3 regions of the Oceanobacillus longus genome follow, and region 3 is predicted to be linked to each of the others. Evidence: predicted binding sites of a transcription regulator. Region 3 holds the regulator's gene; each other region holds the start of a gene.
The links. Region 3 encodes LexA, which represses DNA repair genes until DNA is damaged. Its sites were predicted from a motif close to CGAACATATGTTCG; they were not measured.
Positions count from the first base shown of each region.

Region 1: the regulator LexA is predicted to act here: its motif matches at 2,874-2,887, upstream of ACFOUV_RS10895 (type IA DNA topoisomerase).
Region 2: the regulator LexA is predicted to act here: its motif matches at 7,887-7,900, upstream of ACFOUV_RS11295 (YolD-like family protein).

Region 1 is NZ_JBHSAO010000008.1:38,230-48,809, reverse strand. Features, by position in the region: gene ACFOUV_RS10910 (methionine biosynthesis PLP-dependent protein) at 1-48, opposite strand, end outside; SAM riboswitch class I at 117-229, opposite strand; gene ACFOUV_RS10905 (manganese catalase family protein) at 455-1,315, shown strand; gene ACFOUV_RS10900 (LLM class flavin-dependent oxidoreductase) at 1,743-2,732, shown strand; gene ACFOUV_RS10895 (type IA DNA topoisomerase) at 2,905-5,067, shown strand; gene ACFOUV_RS10890 (hypothetical protein) at 5,220-5,651, shown strand; gene ACFOUV_RS10885 (hypothetical protein) at 5,838-6,605, shown strand; gene ACFOUV_RS10880 (SDR family oxidoreductase) at 6,644-7,348, shown strand; gene ACFOUV_RS10875 (NAD(P)/FAD-dependent oxidoreductase) at 7,560-8,768, shown strand; gene ACFOUV_RS10870 (VanW family protein) at 9,044-9,913, shown strand; gene ACFOUV_RS10865 (thiol-disulfide oxidoreductase DCC family protein) at 9,894-10,256, opposite strand; gene ACFOUV_RS10860 (YceI family protein) at 10,347-10,580, opposite strand, start outside.
Region 2 is NZ_JBHSAO010000008.1:128,825-139,404, forward strand. Features, by position in the region: gene ACFOUV_RS11250 (alkaline phosphatase family protein) at 1-286, shown strand, start outside; gene ACFOUV_RS11255 (M14 family zinc carboxypeptidase) at 441-1,481, opposite strand; gene ACFOUV_RS11260 (PRC-barrel domain-containing protein) at 1,710-2,429, shown strand; gene ACFOUV_RS11265 (ectoine synthase) at 2,500-2,886, opposite strand; gene ectB (diaminobutyrate--2-oxoglutarate transaminase) at 2,925-4,202, opposite strand; gene ectA (diaminobutyrate acetyltransferase) at 4,224-4,730, opposite strand; gene ACFOUV_RS11280 (DUF3889 domain-containing protein) at 5,244-5,894, shown strand; gene ACFOUV_RS11285 (hypothetical protein) at 6,049-6,915, opposite strand; gene ACFOUV_RS11290 (hypothetical protein) at 6,972-7,268, opposite strand; gene ACFOUV_RS11295 (YolD-like family protein) at 7,504-7,824, opposite strand; gene ACFOUV_RS11300 (hypothetical protein) at 8,135-8,389, opposite strand; gene ACFOUV_RS11305 (hypothetical protein) at 8,519-8,818, opposite strand; gene ACFOUV_RS11310 (phosphoglycerate dehydrogenase) at 9,494-10,580, opposite strand, start outside.
Region 3 is NZ_JBHSAO010000001.1:847,765-858,344, reverse strand. Features, by position in the region: gene ACFOUV_RS04455 (methionine gamma-lyase family protein) at 1-654, shown strand, start outside; gene ACFOUV_RS04450 (MerR family transcriptional regulator) at 792-1,157, shown strand; gene glnA (type I glutamate--ammonia ligase) at 1,248-2,585, shown strand; gene lexA (transcriptional repressor LexA) at 2,900-3,523, opposite strand; gene ACFOUV_RS04435 (YneB family resolvase-like protein) at 3,805-4,443, shown strand; gene ACFOUV_RS04430 (DUF896 domain-containing protein) at 4,536-4,769, shown strand; gene tkt (transketolase) at 4,913-6,916, shown strand; gene sirA (sporulation inhibitor of replication protein SirA) at 7,088-7,546, shown strand; gene ACFOUV_RS04415 (YneF family protein) at 7,593-7,814, shown strand; gene ACFOUV_RS04410 (cytochrome c biogenesis CcdA family protein) at 8,086-8,790, shown strand; gene ACFOUV_RS04405 (Na(+)/H(+) antiporter subunit B) at 8,857-9,282, shown strand; gene ACFOUV_RS04400 (CcdC family protein) at 9,348-9,815, shown strand; gene ACFOUV_RS04395 (DUF2621 family protein) at 9,849-10,307, opposite strand; gene ACFOUV_RS04390 (ATP-binding protein) at 10,542-10,580, shown strand, end outside.

The sequences.
Region 1 (10,580 bases), on a different contig from region 3:
TTTATTTCCTAATTGAGCTAATTTGGTTTCAATACTTCTGATTGACATTTTTCAACCTCCAAATGTAAATAAGAGCCTTCTTCAACTAAGAAGAAGGCTCTAATATGTATGCATTCTTCTCATCTTCTAGGCATAAACATAAAACGCCTACTGGAATTAGCACCATAACCTGCATGGTTTGGTTGCTGAGACATCAAAGGGCCAGTCCCTCCGTCTCTCTTGATAAGAGATTAAACTAATTTATGTAATTTTTCTAAATAATACTTTCACCTTACAATATAAAATTAAAAAAAGCAAGAAGAATATAATATTTCATCTGAATATATTGCATATGCGGAAAGTTAAAGGAAAGGAGTAAGCACTTTTATGATGCTACATGAATACCTAATAAAGAGGGTGGTTTATAGCCTATAGACTTACCAGATATTCAATTAATTCAAAGGAAGTGACTCTATTGTTTTATCATGTAAAAGAATTGCAATACCACGCAAAGCCGGAACGTCCAGATCCCGTATTTGCTCGGAAACTGCAAGAAGTACTCGGAGGTCAATGGGGTGAGATGTCGGTAGCCATGCAATATTTATTCCAGGGCTGGAACACGCGCGGCGATGGAAAATATAAAGATTTGTTGATGGATACCGGGGCAGAAGAACTTGCCCATGTGGAAATGCTTGCAACGATGATTGCAAGACTCTTGGACGGTGCTCCTGACATGGAATTGGAAGATGCTGCAAAGGATCCAATGGTGGCAGCAATTCTAGGAGGAATGAATCCGCAACATGCAATTGTATCCGGATTAGGAGCTATGCCGGCAGACAGTATGGGAAATCGCTGGACAGCAAATTACATTATTGCAAGTGGAAACCTGCTTGCGGATTTTCGAATGAACCTGACTGCTGAATCACAAGGGCGTCTTCAGGTTGCACGTCTGTATGAAATGACAAATGACCGTGGTGTTAAAGATATGCTTTCCTGGTTACTTGCAAGAGATACCATGCATCAAAATCAATGGTATGCCGCAATCAGAGAACTGGAAGAAAAAGAAAATATCGTTGTACCGAGTACGTTCCCAAGGGAATTAGAAAAGCAGGAAGTAGCCTACACATTATTCAACTTTTCTATGGGGAATGAAAGTGCTGCTGGAAGATGGGCACACGGCCCAAGTATGGATGGGTGTGGAACGTTTAATTATGTTGAGGACCCAGTTCCGTTGGCACCAGCACCGAAACTTTCGCCAGCCCCACCGTACATTTTTAATACACCATTATGGGCATTGAGAAAGTCCGACGATTTGCCGGAACCGGATATGAAATAACATACAGAATGAGACTGGGACAAAAGTGTTTTAACCAAAGTAAAATCCGAACATAGTTGGTGTATATACCGCTACGGAAATACACTACGCTTTCCGCGGGCGCTGCTGAGCCTACTCCGAGCTATCGCTCTACGTAGTCTCACCTAGGCTTTTCATCCCGCAGGAGTCTCCGTGTATTTCCTTCGCTATTATGGCGAAATGTTCGGCTTTGAGTTAAACACTTTAGTTATGTCCCAGGCTCATTTTCATTTTACCCCCAACACTGCTTGGTCTGAATAGACAACTGAAAAAATTCACCATACAATGAATATATACCCCCATAAAAATCGACTGTTTAGGAATTATTTAAATTGTGTGTATTAAAACGTTGGAAAGTTCAGGAAGTAAATAAAGAGCAATTTAGAATAGAAGAAAGGAACGGTTACATATGAAATTAAGTGTACTGGATCAAGCACCTGTTACAAGTGGAAATACAGCTGTGGATGCATTGAGAAAAGCAGAAGAATTATCTATCTTGGCAGATGATTTAGGCTATCACCGATTGTGGATGGCAGAGCACCATGGGACAGAAACTCATGTTAGCTCAGCGCCAGAAGTAACGATTGCTCGTTTGGCTGCCAAAACAAAAAATATTCGCATCGGAACTGGTGGCATTATGATGATGCATTATTCTCCTTTAAAACTAGCCGAGGTGTTCAAAACACTTAGCGCCTTTTCTCCAGGGCGGATTGATTTTGGCGTCGGTCGTGCTCCTGGTGGGGATAGGGATGCGATATATGCGTTATCCGAAGGGCGTCAGCCGATGTTAAACAATATGTATGAAAAATTTGAGACAACATTAAAATTAATCAATGATGAAGTACCTGGAGATAGCTTGTACAATATGGTAGCAACACCATCTCAAATAACTTTGCCCGAAGCATGGATGCTGGGATCAAGCGGTAATAGTGCTTTAAAAACTGCACAAATGGGTGTTGGCTATTCTTTTGCACAATTTTTTAATGGGGAGATGTCAAAAGAGATTTTAGATACATACAAGCATCATTTTCAGCCATCCGTATTTATGGAGAAACCCAAAATTAATGTTGCATACATGGTTACAACTGCTGAAACAAAAGAAGAAGCGGAATTTGAGGCGCTACCACAAGATATTTCCCGTTTATGGCTTTCGAAAGGGCGAATGGGTCAAACGTTAACACCTGAAGCAGCCCAAGATTACCCGCTGACTGAAATAGATCGAATGACCATCCAAAAAGATCGTAAATTGCATTTAGTAGGATCAGCTAAAGAAGTCGCAACACAATTACAAAAAGAACAAGCACAATACGGATTTGATGAAGCAATGATTTGCAGTATCCCACACTCACAGGAAAAACGTTTGGAAGTTTATCGCTTATTGGCACGGGAGCTTTTCTAAATAGGAAAAAGAATTGGCTTAGATCAATTCTTTTTTTCGTCTGCGCAATGTTTATTCACACAGTGTTCCTTTGTGGCCTTAGTAAGAAATATAGGAAAATGCTATTTCAAAAACACACGCCATCGTTTATAATGAAATAAACGAACGTGTGTTTTTATTTGGAGGTTAACTTATGAAATTAATTTTAGCTGAAAAACCATCCGTTGCAAAAAACATTGCAGACGCATTAAAAATTAAAACGAAAAAAGACGGCTATTTTGAAGGAAACGGCCATATTATTACATGGGCTTTCGGTCATCTCGTTGAACTTTATGATGCCAAGGATTATGACAGTAAGATGAAAAGCTGGAAAATGGATAACTTTCCTTTTATCCCATCTGATTTTAAATATAAAGTGAAGAGCAGTCCGCAAAACAGAGCAAAATCTGATGCTGGAGCAGCCAAACAGCTCAAAACAATTCAATCATTAATGAAGCGATCAGATGTAGAAGCAATTATTTCCGCATGTGATTATGATCGGGAAGGTCAGTTAATCGGAGACAGTATTATTTACCGTGGTGGTGTGAAGCCAAAAGCTGCAGTTTATCGTCTTTTGTTAAATGAATGGACGCAAAATGAAGTTTTACATGGTTTGGAAACAATAAAACTAAATACTGCTATGAAGTCGCTTCGGGATGCTGGGATTAGCAGACAGTGGGCCGACTGGGTGATTGGCATTAATTTAACATCTGTAGCAACCTTAAAGTATCAAAAAGGAAAAGGGAAAGCATTAAATATTGGCAGGGTCTTATTACCCACGCTCAAAATAATCTATGATCGTGATAAAGAAATTGAAAATTTTAAGCCGGAAGATTATTTTAAGCTGAAAGCAACATTTCAGACACTGAATAATAAAGAATATGAAGGCACATATATGGAAGACAAAGAGGAAAAATTTAAGAAAAGGGAAACTTTGAACGCGATTCATGATGCTATTCAAAATAAGCAAGCTGAAATCATTGATAAACAGGTGGAGAAAAAGAAAGAGTTTCCGCCATTCTTATTCAACCTTTCTAATCTTCAAGGGTATATCACGAATAAATTCAGAGGCTGGACATCGGATAAAGTATTGAAAGTGGCCCAAGCGCTTTATGAAAAAAAATATATTACATATCCAAGAACATCCAGTATGGCCTTGGAAGAAAGCATTGTTGGTAAAACAGCTACTGTATTAAAGACGCATTCCGAAGATTTGCCATATAGGAACGAAATAAAGTTTATGAAATCAAAGAGAGTCTTTAATAATGCAAAAGTGGAAAGCCATAGTGCCATTATTCCAACGTACTTAAAGCCAAAACGACTTTCCGCTGATGAAAATATTGTTTATACAGCAATTAAAAACCGTTTTATCATGCAATTTATGCCAATTGCTGAATATGAAGAAACGAAGCTGATCACGAAAATCGAAGGGCAGGATTTGCGAGGAGTTTTTGTATCCAAAGGAAAGGTGCAGCTTGTAGAAGGTTGGAAAAAAGTCGAGAAGATCCAGTCCAAGGATACCTTATTACCATTGGTTGAAGAGAAAGACCGTGTTCGTTTAATAGATTCCGAGGTGACTTCTCATGTTACCAAGCCACCAAAACACCATACAGAGCGAACATTACTGCGCGTAATGGAAACATGTGGAAAAAACTTCAAAGAAGAAGATGACAGTGAAGAATTAATGGGAAGCATTTTAACAGGATTTAGTATAGGAACACCTGCAACAAGGGCAGAAACAATCAAGAAACTAAAAGACGTAGGTTATATTACTACAGAAAGTAAAAATCTGCTATGCTCTGATCTTGGCAAGCGACTTGTTGAAACTTTCCCTGTACATGATTTGTTTGACCTGGAATTTACCGGGCGACTGGAGAAAGCATTGTCGGATATTCAAAAAGGAAAAGCAAGCAAAAAGGAATTCCTTGATCTTGTTTTTCATTTTACGAATAATTCAGTAGAAACGATTAAAAATGGGGAAGCAATTATTATTAAAGAAGTGAGCTCATCCAGAGCTACGAATGAAGTGTTAGGGATTTGCCCAAAATGTGATGGGAAAATAACAGACGGATATAAAAGCTTTGGTTGCAGTAATTGGAAAAAGGGCTGTAAATTTGTCATTTGGAAAAATGATAAGTTTTTAGCAACAATGAAAAAGAAACCAACCAAAACAATGGTTAAGGATCTGCTGAAAAATAATAAAGCCTATGTAAGGGGACTAACAAGCAAAAACGGGAAAAAATTTAATGCTTATTTAAGCTATGAAAAGAATGCAGAAAATGACTATTACAGTTGGAAAATGGATTTCTCAAAATAACAAAGTGGTATGAGCGCATGGAATATTTTTTCAAGCTTTTAGTTGCCAAATGGTGTATACTAAGAAGTAGAGGTAGCATAATTCAATAAACGGATATCTTGAAGAATTATATTTACGATGCTAATTTTCCTCGAAACAGAAGGATGATACACATGAAAAAAGTTATCGTAAGTACGAAGGAAAACCTAGTTTACGGCACACTTATATGGATCTATGCGAGTAATAAAAAAGTATATCACAGCAGTAGGTGCATTGATGGTGATGCAGCATTCAGTGAGTACGATTCACATTATATGGGGAAAGTCCACGAGCTTTATCGAAATCAGGAAAAGCAACCCGCACTTTTTGACCGTATGCTTGCAAAATCAGATAGAATTTTCGGTGTTTGTTTAAATAATCGACGTCTTGATAATGGGGCAAAAGATGTGAAGGTTTTATTTTTCCCAAACTGGGAAGATGTTCAGGAATTTGCTGAAAATGATTTCCCTGTCCTTGCTGAAACTCGACAAAACAAGAAAATTGAAGCAAAACAAAAGTGGATGGAAAGAGGAAAAGCTTTTTCCAACAAGAAAAAAACGATATAAAGCTTATAAAAGAACTGTCCCAGTAGGTCTTGAACCTGCATTGGGGCAGTTTTTTTATTCTAATAAACTTAAAATGGGATTAAATAGCTAAAAAGGTTTGAAAAATATACCAATTAAGGCTTACAATAAGATAAATACTAAATATCGATAATAACAGACAAAAATCGATATATAGGGAGCGGAGAAATGAAGAATAAAAAACTGATAATCATTAATGTGTTGACATTGATTGCTTTCTTTATCGTTGTGAGTGCCGGTATTCATCGTGCTGAAGCTACAAAAGATGAATATGAAAAGAATGACAAGGACGACGAAGCAATACAGGATGTTGTTATCGCCGAGCCAGAAACTGAAATACAGGAGCTCAGCCCAAATAAAAATGTGGAGATATTTACTCCAACAGCTTTTGTAAAAAGAGGAAATGCGGGATCTATCGCATTGCAGAATATGGATCGGTTTGCCATTCAAGAAGAACCAGTAGAAGAGGTAGAAGAGAAAGAAGAAGAATGGATCGAAGTAGTGGAAAACGAAGAAGAAAACAACCATTTCCCTACAGAAAGTTCTGAAAGCAGCACATGGAAGTCAAGCAGCAAATCAAGTGGTAATAATGAAGTTAAAAAGGTTGAAAAAAAGCAGATAATATCCACCCCTAAAGAAAGTAAGAAGAAAGACACAACTCAAGAAGAGACAGTTGAACAAGTCAAAGAAGAAAATCAAAAAGAGAAAGAGAAAGAGAAAGAGAAAGAGGAATCAGCTCCAGAACCAGATTTAGATTCAGAGCCAAATCCAGAACCAAACCCAGAACAAAATCCAGATCCAGATCCAGATCCAGATCCAAAACCGGAGCCAGATCCAGAACCAGATCCAGAAGAAGAAGAAGAAAAAAAACAGAAACCAGGACCTGAAAATAGATCTAAAGACCAGGGAACAGCAGAACTACCAGCTCAAGAGTAATGTAAACTTGACTTAAAGAGATTGAAGGAGGATGCCCATTGTTAAAACTTAAAGGGAAAAATGCAATCGTAACCGGAGCAAGCAGTGGAATTGGAACAGCAATTGCCAAGCATTTGGCGGAGGAAGGTGCAAATGTCGTTGTTGCGGCACGTAGAAAGGACAAGCTAGATGCGATAGTAAATCAGATAAACAATGGCGGCAAAGGGAAAGCAGTTGGTGTTCCAACCGATGTTTCCAATCAAGAAGATGTTGAATCCATGGTGAAGAAAGCGAGAGAAGTTATTGGGGACATCGATATTTATGTGAATAATGCAGGATTAGTAGGTAATGGTGTTGTAAGAGAAGCAAACGTAGAAGAATGGGATCAAATGATTGATGTCAATATTAAAGGTGTATTGTATGGAATCCATGCAGTATTGCCGGGTATGATTGAAAAGTCTGCTGGCCACATTGTTAATATTTCCTCGGTTTCTGGTCATGAAGTTACAAAGAAAAGTACGGTCTATAGTGCTACGAAATTCGCAGTACGGGCAATTTCATCTGGTCTTGAAAAAGAATTGGCCAGAACAGGTGTGAGAATAACAAATATATCACCAGGTATGGTTGAAACGGAGCGTAATTCGGAAAGACTTCCTACAGATCGGGAACCTTTACAAACAGACGATATAGCTAGAGCAGTTGTCTATGCAGCTACCCAACCAAGCTATGTGAATGTAAATGAAATAACGGTAAGACCTATTTGATCGATTGAGGCTATGGGGGCAAAGTTTAAAAAAATTTTGATGAAAAAAAGTTTCGTTTATTAGCGTATTCACAAAAAGTTTGATATTATAATGAAGTAATGACTAAAATTCTAATTGACTTAAGCGATTTATGACTTTATAGTATGTTTAATTGTTGAAAGCGCTTATTATCCCTGATTTTCAAGGGGAAAAGAAAGGATGGAAAATATTTATGAGTAAACCAAAAATAGTTGTACTCGGTGCTGGTTATGCTGGCCTTGTTACATCCAGACGTTTAGCACAAAAACTATCACCAGAAGAAGCAGAAATTGTATTAATTAACAAACATAATTATCACTATGAAAGTACGTGGTTACATGAAGTGGCTGCAGGAACAATCAATCCAAATCAGGCGCGTTTTATGCTTACTGATGCAGTGAATCCGAAAAAGGTTCGTTTAATTTATGATAGTGTTCTTGAAGTGAAAAAAGACGAGCAACGTGTAGTGCTGGAAAATAGTGAAGTTTCATATGATTATTTAGTAATTGCTCTAGGGTGGGTATCCAATACTTTCGGAATTCCGGGTATGGAAGAAAATGCCTTTGCAATCACTGATATTGATTCAAGTCGCCTAATTGCCGAGCATATTGAATATCAATTTGCCAAATATGCTTCAGAAGAAAATCCGAATGAAGATGAACTGACCATTCTTGTTGGTGGCGGTGGTTTCACTGGAATCGAATTCGTAGGGGAATTAGCTGAAAAAGTTCCTCAACTTTGCAAAAAATATGATATTGACCGCAGTAAAGCACGTATCATCAATGTGGAAGCAGCACCATCTATTTTACCGATGTTTGACGAAGATCTTGTTACATATGCGAAAAAATCGCTTGAAGATCGTGGTGTGGAATTCAGAATTGGAACACCGATTAAAGAAGCAACTCCAGAAGGTTTTATCGTTGGAGATGATAAAGAATTAATTAAAGCTGGTACCGTTATTTGGACTGGCGGTGTTACTGGTAACCCAGTTCTAGCTAAATCCGGTTTCGAATTAGTTAAAGGTAAAGTAAATGTAGATGCAGATTTAAGAGTACCAGGAGAAGAAAATATCTTTGTTCTCGGAGACTGTTCATGGGTTATGGATAAAGAATCCGGTCGTCCATATCCACCAACAGGCCAATTGGCTACACAAGAAGGTACAGTAGCTGCGGATAATATTGCAGCATTACTACGCAATCAACCTTTACAAGATTTTGTATTCCATAACAAAGGAACTGTTGCATCTCTTGGAGTTACTGATGGAATTGGAAATATCCTTGATGGTAATAAAATACGAGGAAAATCAGCAGCAGCAATGAAGAAAGTAGTTGATGATCGTTCCCTATTTATGGTCGGCGGAGCGAAAGCAGTACTTAAAAAAGGGAAATTCCGTCCTTTCTAAGAATTGGAAGTAAATTTGAATATAAATAAGCTCCAGAACTAAGGAGGTAACTAATTAATGAAAAAGACTTTATATGGATTAATACTTGTACTGGCATCTATCGTAGGATACCGTCTTGCAAGTGATTATTTAGAAGACAATAGAGATTTCAGATAAATAATAAACACCATCCATTTTGGATGGTGTTTATTATTTTAGGGTAGAATTAACGAATTCTTTCTACCCCAGAATGGAATTATCAGGTTTGCTTCATACTATCCATAGGAGGTGTGAGCGTGTTTACTTTTTTGTCAGTTCTACTGGTAGCAAGCCTTTCGGTGAATGCCGAAGATGCTAATGTTATTATTAATAATAATGAAATCACATTAGATACCGTAGAAATTCAACAATACGGATTAGATTTGATTGATCACGCTTTAATTGATGAATATAAACTAATAAATTTAATGGACAGCCTGGACGAAGTCATCTATAAAGAAGCTCAGGATGCGCAATTTAATAAAGACGGTACAATAATAAAGGAAAAATTGGGGGTTACTTTAGATAGGAGAGAATTCAATCGTTTATTCAGAAAATTATATTATAGTGATAAAAAAGGAAAACTAAAAGTTCCGAAAACTTCTGTTTATCCAAAAGTAGATCAGGGACTCTTAAGGGAAGTTAGTATGAAAGAGCTTGGGAGATATGTCACCTTCTATAAACAAAGCAATTCAGAAAGATCTCACAATATAGCTTTAGCTGCAGAAGCTATCAATAACACGGTTGTATTTCCGGGGGAAACATTTTCCTTTAATGGTGTAGTAGGTGAAAGAACAACAGAAAGAGGGTATAAACAAGCGCCAGTCATTGTAAAGGGAGAACTCTCCGAGGATATTGGTGGTGGTATTTGTCAGGTTTCTTCCACGCTTTATAATGCAGTAGATCTAAAAGGTGTTCAAATAGTGGAAAGATATGCCCATAGCAGACGAGTTCCCTATGTTCCACCAGGAAGGGACGCAACCGTAAGCTGGTGGGGCCCTGATTTTGTTTTTAAGAACCTGTATAACGAGCCGATTTTAATTCGTGCCAAATCAGAGAATGGCCAAATGAATGTCACCGTACACTCCTCAGATACTGTGGAGTACTTTAACGGGAGTGAGGATTGATTTGACACGAATCTCCGTCTGCACACTGATTAACAGGGACAAGTCTTCTATTATTAGAAACCAGTTTATAAATAATGTTTCCGAGTCCAATGAACTTGAAAATATACATGAATGGCACGAGAACCCATAAGAGTGGGAGCATTTTAGCTATTTGAATTATTGCTGAATACCCTTTGTACCATCGATTATTATATTTAACATGAAGACTCTTTTCCATTTCAAGTGGATAATCTTTCATATTCCGAAATGAATCGAATGTAAGCTTATTTCTCCAATCGAGCCTTTTCCAAATGGTTGAAGAATTTGTACAGATTTTGCAGTAACTATCATAATAGACAATCATATTGAATTACCTCCAATAATAATATAAGTCAATTCTATACAAAAAGCTGTATTTCACAAAGGAAATACAGCTTTTAAATATGGTCGGTTATTATGCTTGTTTATGAAGCTCAAGCTCAAAGTTGATTTTAACATCTTCACCAACAAGTACGCCACCAGTTTCAACTGCTGCGTTCCAAGTAAGGCCGAAATCTTTACGGTTAATGGATGTTTTGCCACTAAAACCAGCTACTGTAGCTCCGCCCATTGGGTCTTTGCTTTGACCTTCAAATGTAACATCAAGCGTAACAGGTTTAGTAGTCCCTTTAATTGTTAAATCACCACT
Region 2 (10,580 bases), on a different contig from region 3:
TGTGGATGAAGAAAACAAGATTACTTACTGGGACTATCCAGATGCACTGGCACGACTTTATGGTGCACTACATTCACATCAAGGTCGTTATATTATTGTTGATGCAAAACCCGGTTACGAATTCATTGGAGAACATTCTCCCACCCACCTTGGCGGAGGCGGACACGGGTCTCTTCATAAAGATGATTCACTTACTCCAATGATTATAACCAGCACAGACTCCACACCAAAATACGAAAGAGCTATCGATATAAAAGATTGGATCTTGAAACTAACAGACAAATAGAAGGAAGCATGGGGACGGTTCTCTTGCTTCCCTAAGGGGCATTCGTAATTATTTTCTCGGAAATAATATACTTTACTATTAAGGTTGGCTAGCTGTAAGAGTTTAAGAGTTATAAAAACACCGCTTCGACTATGTCCGAGCGGTGTTTTATGATTTATTCTGAAGCTCGTGTATTTTGATAAGCAAGTGTATCCCAAAAAGAAATATCTTGCTCTTCGATAGATCCATCAGAAATTGCCTCAGCTGATGCAGTCAATGTGTTCACAGTTTGTTTGATTAAGTATCCATTACTTTTCTGTCCTAACACATAGGACTCATAATAGTGATCAGACATACCACGCATCTCAAACAGTAGTGTGGAAATCCCGTACTCTACTGCAATGCCGTTTCTACTGATTGTTTCTGCAGAACCACCATTATATTTACCTAAATGCCCCCAGCCTGTTGGGTCAATCTCGTTAAATACAACTGCACCTAATTGTTTGGATTTTTCTACAACCTCTGGATCAGCATTTTCTGTAGTTGGATAAAGAATAGATCCGGATACAAGCTCCCCGTCACGCTCGCTCTGTGCTCCCTGATGATGTAAGTCGATCATATAATCAATATCATACAGACTTAAAACATTATTATGCAGGGCCTGTGTTTCCGGCTGTATTCGATCAACATGATCACGATTTAAATCGACTTCATCCGCATTATAGCGAGTCAAATTACGGTCTCCACTTGCAACATAATCATCCAAGGAAAAATTAACATCTCCCATAGCTCCGTCTGCATTAAGCATTGGTACAATTAGAATATTTACACCATCCAATATCCCTTTTGTTTTGCCGGTACCAAGATGTTTAATAAATTCCAGAGTTCCTTCAGTCGTTAACTGTTCATTACCATGTTGCTGTGTCAAATAGAGAATGGTTGGATTATCTGGATTTGTTATATATTTCACCAGATGTATATCCCTTCCTTTTACTGTTTGTCCAATGACTTCAAGTTCCATCTGCTCCTGTTTTACCTCCTGTTTTTCAAGGAAGTCCACCATTTCATCATAGGTGGTAAGAATGGATGTATTAACGGTTTCATTTCCCCCATACTCAGGGCCGTTTCCAACAGCACTTACGGTAGGAGAGCCAACAGAAATCCCTCCTAAGACCAGTGTTCCTACAACAGTTAATGAGAATAATTTTTTCTTCAAAAAATCCCTCCATTTCATAAAAGTGTATGTATACATCTTCGGTTTTTATATAGATAATTCCTGCAAAATTTTTAAAAATAAGAAAGAATACTCAGAAAAATTACATTTATAAGCGTGAAGTCCTGGTTCTATTCAACAGAGGATTGTTGTATAGGCTATCAAGTATTTCTTGTTTAATCCATTATCGAAACAGGGTATAGATATATAAACAGCCAAAGGAGAGATATGATGTTATTCTACACGTCTCAATTAAAAGACTTCAATATTGCTGCCACCGATGGCGAACTAGGAAAGATTAAAGACCTATACGTTGACGAACAAAATTGGTCTATACGTTATGTAAGTTTAGACACTAGAAAATGGCTTCCAGGTAAAAGGGTGCTTTTATCCCCTTCTTCTTTCGATAGGACTAACAAAAAAGAGCAAACTCTAGAAGTAAAATATGATAAGCAAACTGTCCGTAATAGTCCCGACGTTTCTGAGAATTCGCAACTGTCAAGGGAGACCAAGCAACGATTGGATGAGTACTACGGTTGGGGCCCAAATCTATCAGATCCAGTTATGTTTGGTGGTGGACAAATCGCAACCATAAATCTAATTCAACCACCAGAATCTTATACAACCACACCAATTCCAGATCCAGATGAAACAGAACAAGACTTAAGAAGTGAAGATGAGGTAGTCGGATTCAGAGTTCATGCAAATGATGGAAAGCTTGGGCAAGTTGCTGATTTTATCTATGATGATAAACATTGGGAAATCCTATATATTGTCGTTGAAAGCAGAGATAGTACTTTAAATCCAAAATACTATGCTTACAGCACGAATAAGATTGAGTCCGCCGACTGGCATGAAGGGGATTTGTATATGAAAGAACCATTGACTATACTGGAAAAAGAAAAGCTTTACAAAGATAAAGAGGATATCATTGGTTCCTTATCTGTTTAAATAATCTTAGAAAGCATACGCTCCATAAAAGAATCCCAGGTGAAATTTCCCCTGGGATTCTTTATATCTTCTATTCTGTTAATAAAGGATAATATCCTTCTTCGTTATGTGTTTCTGTCCCTACTAGTGGTGGATTAAATACACATACCATGCGCATTTGAGATTCCGCACGTAGTTTATGTTTATCATGGTTGTCTAATAGATACATGGATCCTGGTTTAAGCGACCAAACTTCACCAGTTTCTACGCTTTCAATTTCACCTTCACCTTCAATACAATATACAGCTTCAATATGGTTTTTGTACCAGAAATAACTTTCTGTTCCCGCTTTAATAATTGTATCATTTAAGCTAAAACCAACTTTATCTTTATTTAAGATAAATCTTCTGCTCTCCCATGTGTTTCCTTTTGTGTGGTCTTCTGTTCCAATAATTTCATCAAGTGATTTTACGATCATTTTCGTTTCCCCTTTTCAAGTAAGTTTTTCTATTATTGTTATTTTGATAGAACGTGTTCAATACTATCAACTAAAATTCCAAGCCCTTTGTTTAATCCTTCTTCATCGATAATAAGTGGTGGCAGGAATTTAACTACTTCATCTTTTGCTCCTGACGTTTCTACAATTAGTCCACGTTTAAATGCTTCTGCACATATCTCATTTGCTAGGTCCTCAACATGTACGCCAATCCCCTGCATAAGGCCTCGCCCACGGGCTTCTCCTTTTAATTCCGGATATTTCTTTATAATCATGTCGATCGTATTTCTTAATAGACTCGCATTCTTATTGATTTCCTTTTCAAATTCATCCGTTTCCCAAAAGCTTAACGCTTCTGTGGCAGCAAGAAATGCTAAATTATTTCCACGGAACGTGCCATTATGTTCACCAGGTCCCCATTGATCATACTCAGGTTTAATAAGCGTAATTGCCATTGGTAAACCTGCACCACCAATAGATTTTGAGAGACAAACAACATCCGGCTTTATGCCAGCAGGTTCAAAGCTAAAGAAGGTACCTGTTCTTCCACAACCTGCTTGCACATCATCAATAATCAATAAAATATCCCAGCGTCTGCAAATACTTTCAATTTTCTTCAACCAATCCATACGAGCAGCATTAATGCCACCTTCACCTTGTACCGTTTCTAGGATAATTGCCGCTGGTAGTGCAACACCGCTTCCATTATCTTCAAGGAATTTTTCAATATATGCGATGGAATCCTGGTCTTCTACATATTCATCAAAAGGCATTGTTGATGTATGATGAAGCGGAATTCCTGCTCCATGACGTTTAAATGAATTACCTGTCACAGATAACGACCCGATTGTCATACCATGGAACGCATTTGTAAAGTTAATTACGGTATCTCGACCTGTTACCTTTCTGGCAATTTTCAATGCACTTTCAACAGTATTCGTTCCTGTTGGTCCGGGAAACATAATTTTATAATCGAGGTTTCGAGGTGTTAGAATAGTATCTCGGAACTTCTCAAGAAAAGCTTTTCTTGGTGTTGTTCCCATGTCGAGGCTGTGCAAAATCCCATCTTCTTTAATATATTCAATCATTTTTTCTTGCATCGCAGTATTGTTATGACCATAATTTAATGCACCTGCTCCAGCAAAGAAATCAATATATTCCTTACCATCTACATCCCATAGTTTATATCCTTTAGCCCTTTCAAAAACAGTAGGCCAACTACGGCTATAACTTCTTACTGCAGATTCCACTTCTTCAAACGTTTTCATTTTGTCATTGTTAATTACTGCAGTTGTCATCGACTCATCCTTTAATTTAATTTATTTTCGAAGCGGTCCAATTTTAAATAACAACTCATTTTCATGACCTGTTTCAGGAAAATCCTCCGCTGTAAAATAATCGCTAACTTTCCAATTTGTATTAAATTTCCTTGCAAGTCCAAAGAATAGACGTTTTGAGGGTTCATTTGACGGTGACACAGTCGCTTCCACATAGTGAACTTCTTCACATGTAGTACGTTCCAGTAACTGAAGCAACATTCTCGTTGCCAATCCATTGCCTCTCTCAGACTCATGAACAGCTACCTGCCAAATAAATAATGTATCTGTTTTTTCTGGATGAATAAATCCAGATATGAAACCGACAACCTTTTGCGTCTCCTTACTAATAACGACAATCGATGTATCTGCAAAAATTTCACACCACATCAAATAGCTATAAGACGAATTAAGATCCAGATTGCCTATATGTTTAACAAGTTTGTAAACTGCAGCTCCGTCATCTTTAGTTGGCTTGCGGAAAAGATATTCCGTTTTACTTATATTCAACTTTTCTGCTACTTCCGAAATATTGATGATTTCACCTCCTGATTTGTTTTTTTCGTATAATCAATTACCTTTAATAGCCTATAAGGAATACTTCATTTCGTCAAAATGAATTAAACTTGATATAGCGTGTTTAATCATGACTACTCGTGCTTAAGTGGAAATAGATGCCATTGCCTATAAAATGCTACCAAATAGTAAGGTATAATCCAAAATTTAAAAAATTTAGTAAAGTAGAACATTACTTAACCCTTGATGTAAAGCGATTTTCCAGTTTTTTCAGAATTAAGATATTGTTAGGGAATCTAACATTAATTTCTATAATAAAAAATTGTATAAAGGCTTGCTAAAAAACATACATGCCAGGTGATTGCTAGACATTTTACCAGAAAATAATAGTTTTATTTTTTTATGTAGATCTGTCATGTTAACTCTAATTCCAGGTTTCTGTCACAAGCCAACCTTTAAACATCATATAGTATCAGGAATATTTTTAGTTTTTAAGGAGGAAGAGATATGTATCCGAATTACCGGTATCACCCACAACATTATTATCCAGCACCCCCTTCTGTACATCCTGATTACAACTATAATAATGGTTATCCACCCTACCCGTATGATCGTCAACAATCCATTAGAGGTCAGGCTACTTGGACAGATGGTGGACAAGTAACAAAATGTGAAATTCCTTGGTCCGAGGATGAATTTATGACAACCGCTGTTGGTGATACTTCACCTTACCAGTGCGGAGATACGCTGAAAATCAGAAATGTCTCTGCACCTGTCGGAAGAGAAATTATTGTCAAAGTAGTTGATCAAGTGGAAGGCTACCCACCTAACAAAATCAACTTGCATCGAAGAGCTTTTCAAGCACTTGGCGTAAGCCCGAATGTTGGTGTTATTAATATTGAAATCATTCCCTCACCGGAGTTAGAGCTGGAAAAGTGGGGAAAATATTTATTAGCAGTGACACAAACGGCATATCCGGAATATGATATCACGGACTACAGATCATCAGGAAAATCAGTACTTTCCTCTACGCAAACAAAAGAATCGTATGATTTTATCCTGCAATCTCACCAAGAAACAATTAAAGTACAAGGAAATGTGATCTACAATCCTAATACCGACCGAATAATTTCTTTCGATATAAAAGAACTCAATTAAAGGTGAATGGAGCCTGGAAAGTAATTATCCATGCTCCTTTGTTTTGTGTTCTGCACTCTAGACAGATAACACTAGAGGAATATTCTTTGTCATGATTCTCCAAATTTCACACCCAAAAAAAGGCCTCCATCTGGAAGCCCAATTTTGTCTGCTATTAATTTTCCAATACAAGTGAAAGACTGTCTACAAAAATACCGAAAGCACCATCATCATCTGTTGCTATCATAATTTGTGCTCCTTTTGTTTCATCTGGTGCTTTGTCAGTTAATAATTGGTGGTAATTCCAGCTTCCTTCTCCGTTGACTGGCTGCGTGAACCTTTCTGCTGTAAAACTTTGTGCTGTGCCAATAGGATTTTCATTAGAATCAAGAAATTGAACGCTTACTTCTGTTCTTGAATTTGTTGGGAAAGATGAAAATGGATTAAGAGATGATAAAGTTACATTAAGACGGTATACTTTATCATCACAAAAGCCTGAAGTTATATTTTGCGTGATGCTTGAACCTGGAAAGAGATAAGCTAAATTCTCCCCTTCATGCGGGTTGATATCAAATGGAATATTAGTGTTAAACGGTATTACCAGTGCAGTACCATTAACCATATATCCTGCTAAATCTCCTGTTTCAAAACTACCATTGGTTACAAGTTGAGTACTAACACATTTTTTCTCTTTCTTTCCTTTTTTCTCTTTATCGGTTTTACTATCACTTGCATGATTGATTACATAGACAGTCGAATTACCGCTATTTTTAATTTTATTAGCATCTTCAATTTTTGCTTTACCTACATCCGTAATGATATCTAAATCACTTTGAGATTGTTCTGAATCCTGTTTTGTTTTTTGAGTTTGCTTCTGCGCCTGTTCCTGGTCTTGGTCTTGCTTCTGGTCTTGGTTTTGTTGTTGAAGTTGAAGTTGAAGTTGAATATCTTTTAAGATAGATAATGTTGTGTTTAGACTATCTTCTAATTTTATTTTATTTTCCAGTTTATTTTTAATAAGAATTTCTAGTAGAGATGACACAATTCTCCTCCCTTCTTTACTAAATTCTTGAGGCACACGAAAAGCTGATTAGTAGGTTACCAACCACAGCAACAATCATGACGGCGGTCACGGTCACGGTCATGGTCGTCTCTTATAAATACATCGTCTGCAAGAATAGTCACTTCATCTGCATTGATTACTAATCTTCTGTTACGATGATCATCACATCTTCTTCGATCATCATCAAATCGATTTTTCCGTCTTCTATCATCATCACGTCTACGTCTGTCATCCACATCTATAACGTTTACTCTGTCTGTGCGAATAAGAACTTCATCTACATCGAATCTATCATCATCTCGACGGTTTCTTCTGCTTTGATATACTGACATTTAATTTCCCTCCCTTCTTGCCTTTACTACACCATATGTTAGTAAAAAAACAATGAATAGACAGAAGCATCTACTTTCTATAAATGTGCTCTTTCATCTCCTTTGAACGCACAATAAAAAATAGATTGATATAACAGGGAAACTAACAAAAAAGACAATTCGAGTTATTAGGTCGAATTGTCTAAGCTTTGTATATTGTATAGCTAATTAAAGTATATTCTTATACGTATTTCGTTTAGTTAATTTTAATATCCAAGATATCATGCAAGTTAATTTTGGTCCGTTCATCATTATCAATTTTTATAAAACCTTGCATTGTATCGATCTTAAATAGCTTCCCGTTCATAATTTTAAAGTCGTGTTCAGCATAATATGTAATCTCTGCTGTTAAATTATTGTGAATTGCCAAATGCAACTTCATATTTATTTCTTCCAGCTGCTGCTCATCCAGAATAGGCTTTTCTTTATATTCCTTCTGTTCCCACATATCCTTTAGAAGTTGAATATGCTCAGGCAGCATCATAGCAGTCCACTTTATACTTCCGCGATCGTTCATTTTAAGCCCCTACCCTTATTTTCACCGGACCACATGAAAGGATATTGTCTAATCGAAACGATCGCACTTTTTTTCGGTAATAACAATAGGCCAGAACCGAATTATCGTGAATACATATTATTCGTATAAATCGCTGTGTCACCATATTTTCCTGATCTATATAGAAAATAACTATCTTCTCTTTATTCTCCATCGAACGTATAAGTAACCCTTTCATGCTGAACCCTCCATCTAAGAACAATTGTTCTGAACACATGTTCCTATTTTATCATAAAAGAGAGTTATGTATACAGTAAAAATTTACTAATTCCTATTGTCTTTCCTCTTCTTCATCCATGTCAACATCTTCAAGTTCAAGCCAGGAAAGCATTTCACCTACAACCGTATTAATTTTTTCATCAACCATTTTTGTACCATATTTTTTCTTGGCGCGTTCTATGTTCGTAAAAACTTCCTCACTAAAGTCAATAATTTGCGTATCACTTTCAAGATTATTAAACAGATCCAAAATTTCATCCAGTGCCTTATCGAATCGTTTACTTTCCAATTCCGTTGCTTTCATCATTGATCACCCGTTCTTAATATATCCAAAAACATATTAAACATATGTAAAAGGATCTAAATTAAAAAAATCACTTACTAATAATAGAATAAAAAACAGGCCTCAATCAGGAGACCTGTTTGTATGGACCAATTACATTTCATCGTCTTCTTCATCGTCAGTATCCGTTTCGGTATCTGATTCTGGGTCTGTTTCTGTTTCTTCATCCATATCTGTTTCTGTATTTGTATCTGTTTCACCATTTGTATCTGTTTCCGTATCCGTTTCTGTTTCTACTTCTGTTTCTGTACCGTCGTCCGTTCCATCACTCGGTTCTTCTACTGGCGTTTCTACTGGATCTTCTACATCAACGTCACCACCATCACCACCGCAAGCCGCTAGAACTACTGATGCAAATAACATCGGCGCTACCCATTTAATACCTTTATTCATACTATCAATCCTTTCTAGTTGGTTATATGATACCTATTTCCGATAGGAGCAGTTATAAAACCTTTTTTTATTCATAATTGATTACTGCTCTTTTCTAGAAGATTGTTGTCTTTGCCAAAAAATATATAAACTCCGAAGTAACTGCTGGTTGAATTGGTTTCTATAAGTAACTGCTTTCCCCTCCGTCCGGGATCGCTCTGGGCGGATGCTTTCCGCGGGCACGGCCTCAGCCCCGAAGAGAAAACCGCTCTTCTGGTCTTCGGACACGTGCTTTTCCCGCAGGAGTCACCGCCCGCCGCTCACCCGGACTGGTGAAGCTGGGTGTTATTGTTTTTATAAATAACTAATGTAGTTAGCAGTTTGTAAACTTAAAACCAGCTCTGGGAAATACACGGAAACTCCTGTGGGAGGAAAGGCATCGGTGAGACCCCCGTAGTGCAAAGCACGAGGAGGGCTCACCAGCCGCCCACGGAAAGCGGAGTGTATACGGGCTGCGGGTTGCCTGAGTAACTTTTTTTCATTTCTTATTGCTACAGATCTAAATTGGATAAAAGTTACTTCGTAGTTTATCTCAACTGCGAGGATTATAAAGCAACAAACAAGAAAAATACCAGTCCCTCACTATTAGTAAATAGCGGGAGACTGGCACAGACATTTTATTCTCTTTTATAAGATTTATATCACACGTATGGTAATCATGCCTTCGATCTGTTTAATTTCTTCCTCTAAGCCAGGAATAACATCACCATTTACTTCATTGTCAATATCAATCATTGTGTAAGCATAATCTCCACGGCTTCTATTAATCATATCAGCAATGTTCAAATTATTGTTAGAGAATGCTGAACTGATTTGACCAACCATGTTTGGAACATTACGATGGAAGGCTGTTACACGACTTTTTCCTGTATAAGGAATTGATGCGTTAGGAAAATTTACTGCGTTCTTAATATTTCCAGTTTCAAGATATTCCTTTACCTGTCGGGTAGCCATAATTGCACAGTTCTCTTCTGATTCTCTTGTAGAAGCACCAAGATGTGGAACTGGTACGGCATTTTTCATATTTAATATGTTTTCATTAGGGAAATCCGTAATATATTTACCTACTTTTCCACTTTCAAGCGCTTCGGCCATATCGTTTTCATTCGCAAGCCCACCTCTGGAGAAGTTTAAAATATGTACTCCAGGTTTCATTAGATTAAATGCTTTTTCATTAAACATTTCACTTGTATCTTCCGTCAAAGGAACGTGTACTGTAATATAATCTGCTTCTGCAAATAATTGTTCCATCGTCATCGCTCTCTCTACGTTACGAGACAGCTCCCAAGCTGTATTGATAGAAATGAACGGGTCAAAACCAATAACATCCATATCCAAGTCCAATGCATCGTTTGCTACAAGTGCACCAATCGCACCCAGACCAATAACCCCTAATTTCTTTCCTTTAATTTCATTACCGACAAACTGTTTTTTCCCTGCTTCAACAAGACTTGGAACTTCATCACCTTTACCTTGTAGCGTTTTTGCCCATTCAATTCCAGCAAATAAATTACGTGATGAAGCCATTAATGTAGTTAGTACGATTTCCTTTACAGCATTTGCATTGGCTCCTGGCGTGTTGAAAACAACAATCCCGTCTTCCGTACACTTGTCGACTGGAATATTATTAACACCTGCTCCAGCGCGTGCAATTGCCTTCAAATTAGGGTCGAATTCCATCGAATGCATATTAAAACTACGAACAACAATCGCGTCCGGATTT
Region 3 (10,580 bases):
TGCTATGGTGAGTTTGTTGAGGAACAAGAACCACTAGATGTTGGTGCCGATATCATGGCTGGTTCCTTAATCAAAAATCCAGGTGGTGGAATTGTACGAGCTGGAGGATATATTGTCGGTCACCATACATTAATAGAACAATGTGCGAATAGATTAACTGCTCCTGGGCTCGGTAAGGAAACGGGTGCTACTTTAAATATGCTTCAAGAGATGTATCAAGGATTCTTCCTGGCCCCTCATATAGTCGGAGAAGCTTTGAAGGGTGCAGTGTTAACAGCGAGATTTCTTGAGTTGGCTGGATTCCGCACGTCCCCGGGTTATACGGAACAACGGACAGATTTAATTCAATCGGTAACCTTTGGTGAACCAGAGCAAATGATTGCTTTTTGTCAGGCGATACAAAAGAACTCACCCATCAACTCGTATGTTACGCCGTATCCAAGTGAAATGCCTGGGTACGAAGACAAAGTAATCATGGCTGCAGGAACGTTTATACAGGGTGCGAGTATAGAACTTTCAGCGGATGGTCCAATCAGAGAACCTTACACTGCCTTTGTACAAGGTGGGCTTACTTATGCGCATATAAAGATAGCATTATTGCAATCAGTAAAATCATTAATAGATAAAGGTTTTATACCATCATTAAAAGGGTAAAATAATAAAGTGTGAAAATCACAATAGTTTAGATGTCAGCAACACTTACATGCATTTGACATATAAACTCACATACTTTATACTTGTTTTATAAACAGATAGGGGGTTATCTTTTGAATGATAAAGATCGTCGTTCGATGCCCTTGTTCTCAATCGGTACAGTCATGAAATTGACTGAACTCACAGCAAGACAGATTAGATATTATGAAGAAAACAAACTAATCAAACCAGAACGAACATCTGGAAATCAACGTTTGTTTTCATTTAATGATGTTGACAAGCTGTTGGAAATTAAGAATTTGTTGGATAAAGGCCTTAACATGGCTGGTATTAAACTCTTGCTTTCTGAAGAAGTAAAAGTAGAGAAAAGCAAAGAGAAAAACTCCGACTTATCTGACAAAGAACTTAGAACAGTTTTACAGAATGAACTAAAGGAAGCTGGAAGATTAGGAAGAACAAGCTTGAGGCAGGGTGAGTTATCTAGGTTTTTTGTAAACAATTGATAAAGTATTAGAAAAATAAAGCCTCATACATACTTAAATGAGCTGAGTTTTTCTGATTATATACTTAAAAAAATTCTAGGAGGAAACTGAATGGGAGAGAAATTTACGAGAGATGCAATCATTCAACAAATTAAAGAGGAAAATGTAAGGTTTATTCGTTTACAATTTACAGATATGTTGGGAAATATAAAAAACGTGGAAATTCCATTAAGTCAATTGGATAAAGCGTTGGACAATAAGATGATGTTTGATGGTTCTTCCATCGAAGGATTTGTTCGCATCGAAGAATCGGATATGCAATTATACCCTGACTTGGATACTTTCGTCGTATTCCCATGGACGTCAGAAAAAGGTAAAGTAGCACGATTCATTTGTGATATTTATAATCCTGATGGTACTCCGTTTGAAGGCTGCCCAAGGTATAACCTGAAGCGCAACCTGAAAAAAATGGAAGAGCTAGGATTTGATGCTTTCAATATTGGTACAGAGCCGGAATTTTTCTTATTCAAACTGGATGAAAAAGGTGACCCAACACTAGAGCTTAATGATCATGGTGGTTATTTCGATTTAGCACCTACTGATTTAGGGGAAAACTGCCGTAGAGATATTGTATTAGAGCTTGAAGAAATGGGCTTTGAAATTGAAGCATCTCACCATGAAGTTGCTCCTGGTCAACATGAAATTGACTTTAAATATTCGGATGCTGTTAAACATGCGGATGATATTCAAACATTTAAATTAGTTGTAAAAACAATTGCAAGAAAGCATAACTTGCATGCTACGTTTATGCCGAAACCGTTATTTGGTGTAAATGGTTCTGGAATGCATGTAAATATGTCTTTATTCAAAGATGGAAAGAATGAATTTTTCTCTAAAAATGGAGATATGCAATTAAGTCAGACCGCATATAATTTCTTGGCAGGTATATTGGATCATGCAACAAACTTTACTGCTGTTACAAATCCAACTGTAAATTCTTATAAACGTCTTGTACCTGGTTATGAAGCACCTTGTTATGTTGCTTGGTCCGGTTCAAACCGTAGCCCATTGGTTCGTGTGCCTAGCTCAAGAGGATTAAGTACCCGTATTGAAGTTCGAAGTGTAGATCCTTCTGCAAATCCATACATGGCCTTAGCTGTCTTATTGGCTGCTGGACTTGATGGTGTTGAAAAAAAATTAGAAGCACCAGAAGCGATTGATCGTAACATTTATGTAATGAACAAAGCAGAACGTGAAGCTAATGGAATTAAAGATCTCCCAGCTACACTTATGAATGCTTTAGAAGAATTCCAAAAAGATGAAGTTCTTGTCAATGCCCTAGGAGAACATTTGTTTGAACACTTTATCGAAGCGAAAGAGATTGAGTGGGATATGTTTAGAACTACTGTACACCCGTGGGAACGTGAGCAGTATTTGACGAACTACTAATAAATTTAAAATATCGTCCATGTCAAACTGGGCGGTATTTTTTTCTGAAAAAGGTCACAATCGAATGATTTCATGGCAACAATTATGTTTGGGTTATACATATACCAATATCATAAATTCACAATACTAAAAGTTTCTGAAATATTGTGACATATCATAAAGAATACAGAAATTAAAAATGTTCATAAATATACTGAAATAATAGATTCAGAATAAATTTTAGTATTCATACACTGGAAATTCGAAGTCTGCATTGCTTTTATACAAAACAAAAAGAGAGGTTTTACCAACATCTGGTGAAGCCTCTCTTTTTGTTAATGGATATTTCTGTATAACCCGATTACTTTACCTAAGATAGTTACATTAGGATAGAATAAAGGGTCCATCGTAGCGTTTTCAGGCTGCAAACGTATATGGCCTTTCTCTTTGAAAAAACGCTTCACCGTAGCCTCATCATCTTCTGTCATAGCAACTACAATATCACTGTTATCAGCTGTGTTTTGCTGTTTTACGATTACCATATCGCCATCAAGTATGCCAGCTTCTATCATACTTTCACCATCAATTACTAGTACAAATAAATTGTCATCAGGACTGGCAGTGGAACTAGGAAGTGGAATAAATTCCTCGATGTTTTCAACTGCTGTAATAGGAAGCCCTGCAGTTACCTTACCGATTACAGGAGCATAGCGTGCTTCGTTTTTAGGGATCTGATTCTCTTCGTTTAGGTCGATAATTTCTATTGCTCTCGGTTTGGTAGGATCTCTTCGAATGAAACCTTTGCTTTCTATTCTTTCTAGGTGACCATGTACGGTCGAACTTGAAGCAAGACCAACAGCTACTGCTATTTCACGAACGGAAGGTGGATAACCTTTTTGTTTAACTTCACTTTTTATAAAATCAAGAATCATTTGCTGTCTTTTTGAAAGTTTTGTCATCTAGTGCTCACCTCTCACATAGGATTTATTAATGATAGTTTACCATTTTATTATTGTATAAGCAAACATTCGTTCTAAAATCCATTGACAGGACATATGTTCGGTAGTATACTTTAAATAGGCGAACAATAGTTCTAAAAAATTTAAGGGGGACTATAACATGTTTGAAAAAATTTCAAAAACGGATGCTTTCTATTTAGTTGCTTTTGCATTATCATTGGGTTTCCTATACTTTTCCATGATTATTAGTGGATAAATTTTAATGAAAGAGGGGCATTGGATTGAATGCAGTAATATACTGTCGTGTCAGTACAGACAAGAAAACACAGGAAACATCATTGACGCGGCAAAAACAGGAATTGCTCCGTCTTGCCGATAAATATAATTTTACTGTGATCGACTCTATTGAAGAACAGGTTAGTGGATACGAAATCGAGCGGGAAGGTATATTTAAAATGTTGGATTATTTTTCTGAAAAGAAAGCTGATTGCTTATTGATTCAGGATGAAACAAGACTCGGCAGAGGGAATACGAAAATCGCTCTATTTCATCAACTTCAAAAGTTAAATATCTCTATATATACGGCAATTCATGATGGTGAACTGGAATTGACAGAGTCGGATTCAATGGTGCTTCAGATTGTAGGCATTGTCGAAGAATATCAACGTAAAATTCATAATATGAAAATAAAAAGAGGTATGAAAAAAGCAGTAAGTGAAGGATATGATCCGAGACGTAACCTTTCCAATAACAATAAGGCTCCGGGGAAGGAACGTATTTCTTTTCCAATTGAAGAGGTTATACGTCTACGCGAAAATAAACTTACCTTTGATGAAATAACCAAAGCGCTAAACGGTTTAGGCTATAATGTCTCTAAAGCAACAGTACATAGGAGATATAGGGAATCTCAAAATACTTGAATATCCAATCTTGGTAGAGTACGATGGAAAGGCAGGAATATACAAAATTCCCGCCTTTTTAATTTTGTTAAATTTACCGGGAGGGTAAAGAAATGCTATCAAAAGAAAAGCTGGAGCGGATTAATATATTGGCAAAAAAATCTAAAAATGAAGGTTTATCCGATAAGGAAAAAGTGGAACAAAAAAAACTGAGAGAAGAGTATTTAAATAATGTTAGAAGCTCATTCAAAAATCAGTTTAAAACAATGACCGTCGTTGATCCAGAAGGCAATGATGTAACCCCACAAAAAGTTCGAGATCTTCAAGAAAGAAACAAAAAACACTAAAGAATACCAAAAAAAGATTTAAGAATCATTCAAATTAATTTGGTTGATAAACTAATTACAAGAAATTACTTGTTGCAAACGACATTTCATTATAGAATGTATGTGGATACTTAATTTCCTTAAAAAATGGAAGGAGTAATATTATGTCAGAAAATATCGAACAGTTATCAGTTAATACGATTCGTACATTATCTATTGATGCAATAGAAAAAGCTAATTCAGGTCATCCAGGTCTACCTATGGGGGCAGCACCGATGGCATACACACTTTGGACGGATTTTATGAATCACAATCCAAAAAGTTCAAAATGGTTTAACAGAGATAGATTTGTACTATCTGCCGGGCATGGTTCTATGTTGCTTTACAGCTTGCTCCACTTATCCGGATATGACGTTAAAATTGACGATTTAAAAAACTTCCGCCAATGGGATTCAAGAACACCAGGACATCCCGAAGTAAACCATACGGATGGTGTTGAAGCTACAACCGGTCCACTTGGTCAAGGACTATCCATGTCTGTGGGGATGGCAATGGCAGAAGCACATCTTGGAGCAAAATTTAACAAAGAGGACATATCTGTAGTAGATCATTTTACATATGCTCTTGTTAGTGACGGTGACTTGATGGAAGGTATTTCCCATGAGGCTGCATCACTTGCAGGACATTTAGGTCTCGGGAAATTAATTGCTCTATATGATTCCAATGATATCTCACTTGATGGTGATTTAAACCGTTCCTTCTCTGATAATACAGATCAACGCTTCAAAGCTTATGGTTGGCAGGTTATCCAAGTAGAAGACGGTAACGATTTAAATGCAATCCGAAGCGCAATTAAAGAGGCTCAAGCTAACACAGAACAACCGACTTTAATTGAAATTAAAACGATTATTGGTTATGGTTCACCAAATAAATCTGCTTCTGCATCCTCCCATGGTGCACCACTTGGATTGGATGAAGTGAAGTTAACAAAAGAATATTACAAATGGACACATGAAGATTTCCACGTACCTGAAGAGGTATATGCAGATTTTAAAGGGAAAATTGTGGACAATGGTATAGAGAAAGAATCCGAGTGGAATAACTTGGTTGAAAACTATAAAGAAAAATATCCAGAACTTGCTGAGGAATTTGAATTAGCATTAAAAGGTGAACTGCCTGCTAATTGGGACAAAGATCTTCCTGTATATAAGCCTGAAGATAAAGCACTTGCAACACGTGCATCTTCCGGTGAAGTTCTAAATGGAATTGCAAAATCAGTTCCTAATCTTTTCGGAGGAAGTGCAGATTTAGCAGGTTCAAATAAAACGAACTTGAATGATGATGCTGATTTCACGCGTAAAGACTATTCAGGCAGAAATATCTGGTTTGGTGTACGTGAGCATGCGATGGGAGCAGCGCTAAATGGTATGGCATTACACGGTGGTCTCAACGTATATGCTGGTACATTCTTTGTCTTCAGTGACTACTTAAAACCAGCAATTCGTTTAGCTTCTATCATGAATGTGCCGGTTACGTATGTGTTTACACATGATTCTATTGCGGTTGGAGAAGATGGGCCAACACATGAACCTGTCGAACAATTAGCAGGATTACGTGCAATTCCTGGACTATCATTGATACGACCTGCTGACGGAAATGAAACACAGGCAGCATGGAGACTTGCAATCGAATCTACTGATCAGCCGACTGCATTAGTTTTAACAAGACAAAATTTACCTACACTAGAAGGTACAAAAGAAAATGCATATGAAGGTGTTAAAAAAGGTGCCTATGTAGTAAGTAAATCAGATAAAGAAACACCTGATGCACTACTAATTGCAACAGGTTCTGAAGTACAGCTTGCAGTAAGGTCTCAAGAAGCTCTAAAAGAGAAGGGTATAGATGTAAGTGTTGTAAGTATGCCATCATGGGATCGTTTTGAACAACAGGATCAGGCATATAAGAACGAAGTAATTCCACCACAAGTTAAAGCACGTGTTGGAATCGAAATGGCTTCATCATTTGGTTGGGCACGTTATGTTGGTGACCAAGGAGCTGTTATCGGAATAGATCGTTTCGGTGCTTCGGCTAATGGCGATAAAGTGATAGAAGAATATGGCTTTACAGTGGAAAATGTAATCAGCCATGTTGAAAAAGTTATAAAATAGCATTAAAGGATGGTTCCTTCTGGAGCCATCTTTTTGCTTTTTTTATAGAAAAGCACACTCGTACGTAATCCGCTCTGGATTCGACAAAAGTAGTTGAAATTTGCGTTATAATGTGACAATATTTTGTTCCCTTTTTATTTATAATAGAGGATAAGAGGGAGGAATATAGAAATGAATGAGTACTCTATTTATTGGATTGAAGAAGAAGTTGCCAAAAGTTACTTTCATAAAAGTGATATTCTATTACGATTTTTGAAAGAATATGAAGCTGAACCGAGCAGAAGTGATTTAAAATCCCAGTACTTATACATTACTCGTCAAGTTCAATATCAGGAAATTATTTCTCACTTGAATAATCATGCACCAAAAAATATAACTGTTCATTCGGTTGGACAAATAATATATATTAAACGAAAAGGACAGTCCATCCTGGTCCAGATAGAAAATGGGTTATTAAATTTCAGATGCCGTAATCTACAAGAAGCCGTTATGTTATTATTTCCAATTATTCGTGATTTTTACCCTTATCTGTTTGTAAAAGGGAAAAATGTACCAAATTATGGCTGGATTTCTCCGATCACTCAAAAAAATAGTGATAGGGTAAGACAAGTATTGTATTCTTACCGCTAATTTAATATACTGTATAAGAGACAACACGAAGGAGGAAAATCTAGAAATGAGCACAATTTGGGTCGTACTAATTGCTATAGCAGCATTAATTGCTGGTGTTGCTCTTGGTTTTTTTATTGCAAGAAAATATATGATGAACTATCTGAAAAAGAATCCACCGATTAATGAGCAGATGCTTCGAACTTTAATGATGCAAATGGGGCAAAAACCATCCCAAAAGAAAATTAATCAAATGATGCGTTCCATGAATAGCCAAAGCGAGAAGTAACGCCTGAATCTTCAGGTGTTATCGCATCGTTTAATATACATGAATTTTCATATTGAATAATTTTTCATCGTAATATTAGCAATTATTTTGGTTAATCTTACTTCCTAACCACTTTTTCTGAGACAATTGTAGCAGAAGAAGTGGTTTTTATTTATCTAAAAATGAATATCGTTTCAAGTCGTTTAAAATATTCCTCTTTTTGTCAAATTCAAATGGTTTATTTTACCGCTGTATCTGTTAAAATTGATTATGGACAGATAGGAGGATTTTTATGTCAGAGATAAATGTATTTCTCGCGTTTGGAGCGGGATTTTTATCCTTTATTTCGCCTTGTGTGCTGCCACTATATCCCGTGTTTTTATCTTATATTACCGGAATGAGTGTAAGCGAACTCAAAGATGACAATAAGAGGATGAACAAGAAAGCTTTAATACATACGATATGTTTTCTAATCGGTTTTTCCAGTATTTTTATCATGATTGGTTTTACGACTACTCATATCTCTGAGTTCCTGTTAACTTATCAAGATATGATTCGACAGATTGGTGCAATTTTAATCATATTCTTTGGCCTGGTAATTGTCGGTGTATTAAATTTTGAATTTCTAATGAAAGACAGAAAAATAAACTTCAAAAACCGACCAGCAGGATTTTTTGGATCTATTATAATAGGGATGGCTTTCTCTCTTGGCTGGACTCCGTGTACAGGTCCAATTTTAGCTATTGTACTTTCTTTGGCTGCAACCAATCCAGACATAGGGATGGTTATGATGATCAGTTATATATTAGGATTCTCAATTCCATTCTTACTTTTATCCTTTTTTATAGGAAAGTTAAGCTGGATAAAAAAACACAGCTCACGCATCGTGAAAATAGGCGGATGGGTAATGATATTTATGGGTGTTGCCTTGTTCTTTGATTGGATGACAAAACTTACTGCATTTTTAGCAGGATGGTTTGGTTTTTCGGGGTTTTAATGGATTTTTAACTGATGATATATTAGTATTATATATATCACATGCGCTATAAAGGGGAATATATTTATGTACAAACCAAATAATATGATTTTACAAACGACAACATCATTAATAGCCTTTATCCTATTGGGGTTTGCAGTATATTTACTATTTGCAGGGCATAATTCACCCGGTGGTGGGTTTGTCGGTGGTTTGATGACATCTGGAGCAATTTTACTGTTAAATATGGCATATGGGATTAATACGGTAAGAAAAATGCTACCAATCAATTTTACGATGCTCATTCCAATTGGATTACTAATTGCAGTTGCAACTGGTGTTGGTTCATTTATCTTTAATGTACCATTTTTATCCCAAACATTTGGTTACTTTACGTTTCCTGTATTTGGGGAAGTGGAACTAGCTACCGCTATGCTGTTTGACTTCGGAGTTTACTTTACTGTTGTTGGTGTCGTAATGACAATTATTTTAACCATTGCAGAAGATCAATAATTTGCGAATTCCCTTGACTAATATACTTGTTATAGTGACACTTGTTTACGAGAGAGTGATATGATATGTTTTGGCTAATTGCAAGTACAGTTGTCGCAGCATTCATGGCTGCTGCAATGATAGTAGTCCGATTAAAAGCAGCGAAAAAACCAGCTTCCGTAAAAAAAATAATTTTGCCACCACTCTTTATGAGTACAGGTGCCCTGATGTTTGCTTTTCCGGTGTTCCAAATCTCTTGGATTCAAGTACTCGAGGCATTTCTAGTGGGCATGTTCTTTTCCATATTCCTTATTAGATCATCTAAGTTTGAATTACGAGGCAATGATATTTTTCTAATTCCGTCTAAGGCATTTCCTCTTATTTTAATTGCTCTTCTGATTGCTAGAATGATTATCAAACTAATTGTCGGAAGTCAGATTTCTTTCGGTGAGACGAGTGGGATGTTCTTTATGCTCGCTTTTGGAATGATTTTCACTTGGAGAATTACAATGCTATATCAATTTATGCAATTAAAAAAGCTGAGTTATAGATAATGCGCTTAACTGTTATGTTAAGCGCATTATCTTTTATTTATATTTTGTTTCCCAGTTTTCATTGTAATTGGATTTTGATAATTTAAAGAGATATTCATACGGTTCAACATCTATCCTTTTTTGTTTCAGCTTTTTTCTCAAAAATTTATGATCACGTTTTGGTGTTGCTAAGATATAACCTTCGATTAATGTGCGTTGACTAATATAGTCTTGTTCTTTCTCTAACGTAATTTCTCCGATTTTGCTAGCTATTCGATGTCTTGCTACATCCCTGAATAGCTCAGGAACAGGTGATACTAATTCTTCGAGTAATTCTTTTTCTTCCTTCTCCCACATGTGTCTGGTCTTTTCCATATAAAATTCTTCCCAATCCATAACCGATTTCCCATCATCTTTTGGCAGTTTTTTGAGAAATTTCCGGAACATAAAAAACCCGCCGATGGCCATTAGACTAATAAGCAAAAATCCCCATAGTACAATTATTACTGACATCTTCTTCACCTGATTCTTTCTTAGTTTTAAGCCTTTATTTTTCAAATAGTAGTTAATATTTTAATAATTAATTTATTTTTCATTATATTTGTAGTAAGATTACCAATAATAAGTAGATTTGAAAAGACATTGCTTATATTATAATGTCAATATTCCGTATAGACAAGTATCATATTCTATTCGCCATAATCATACATATATATAGAAAAATGTAATTTGGAAGGGGGAACAAGTATGGAAATAAATAATAATGACGATATATCTCCTAAATAC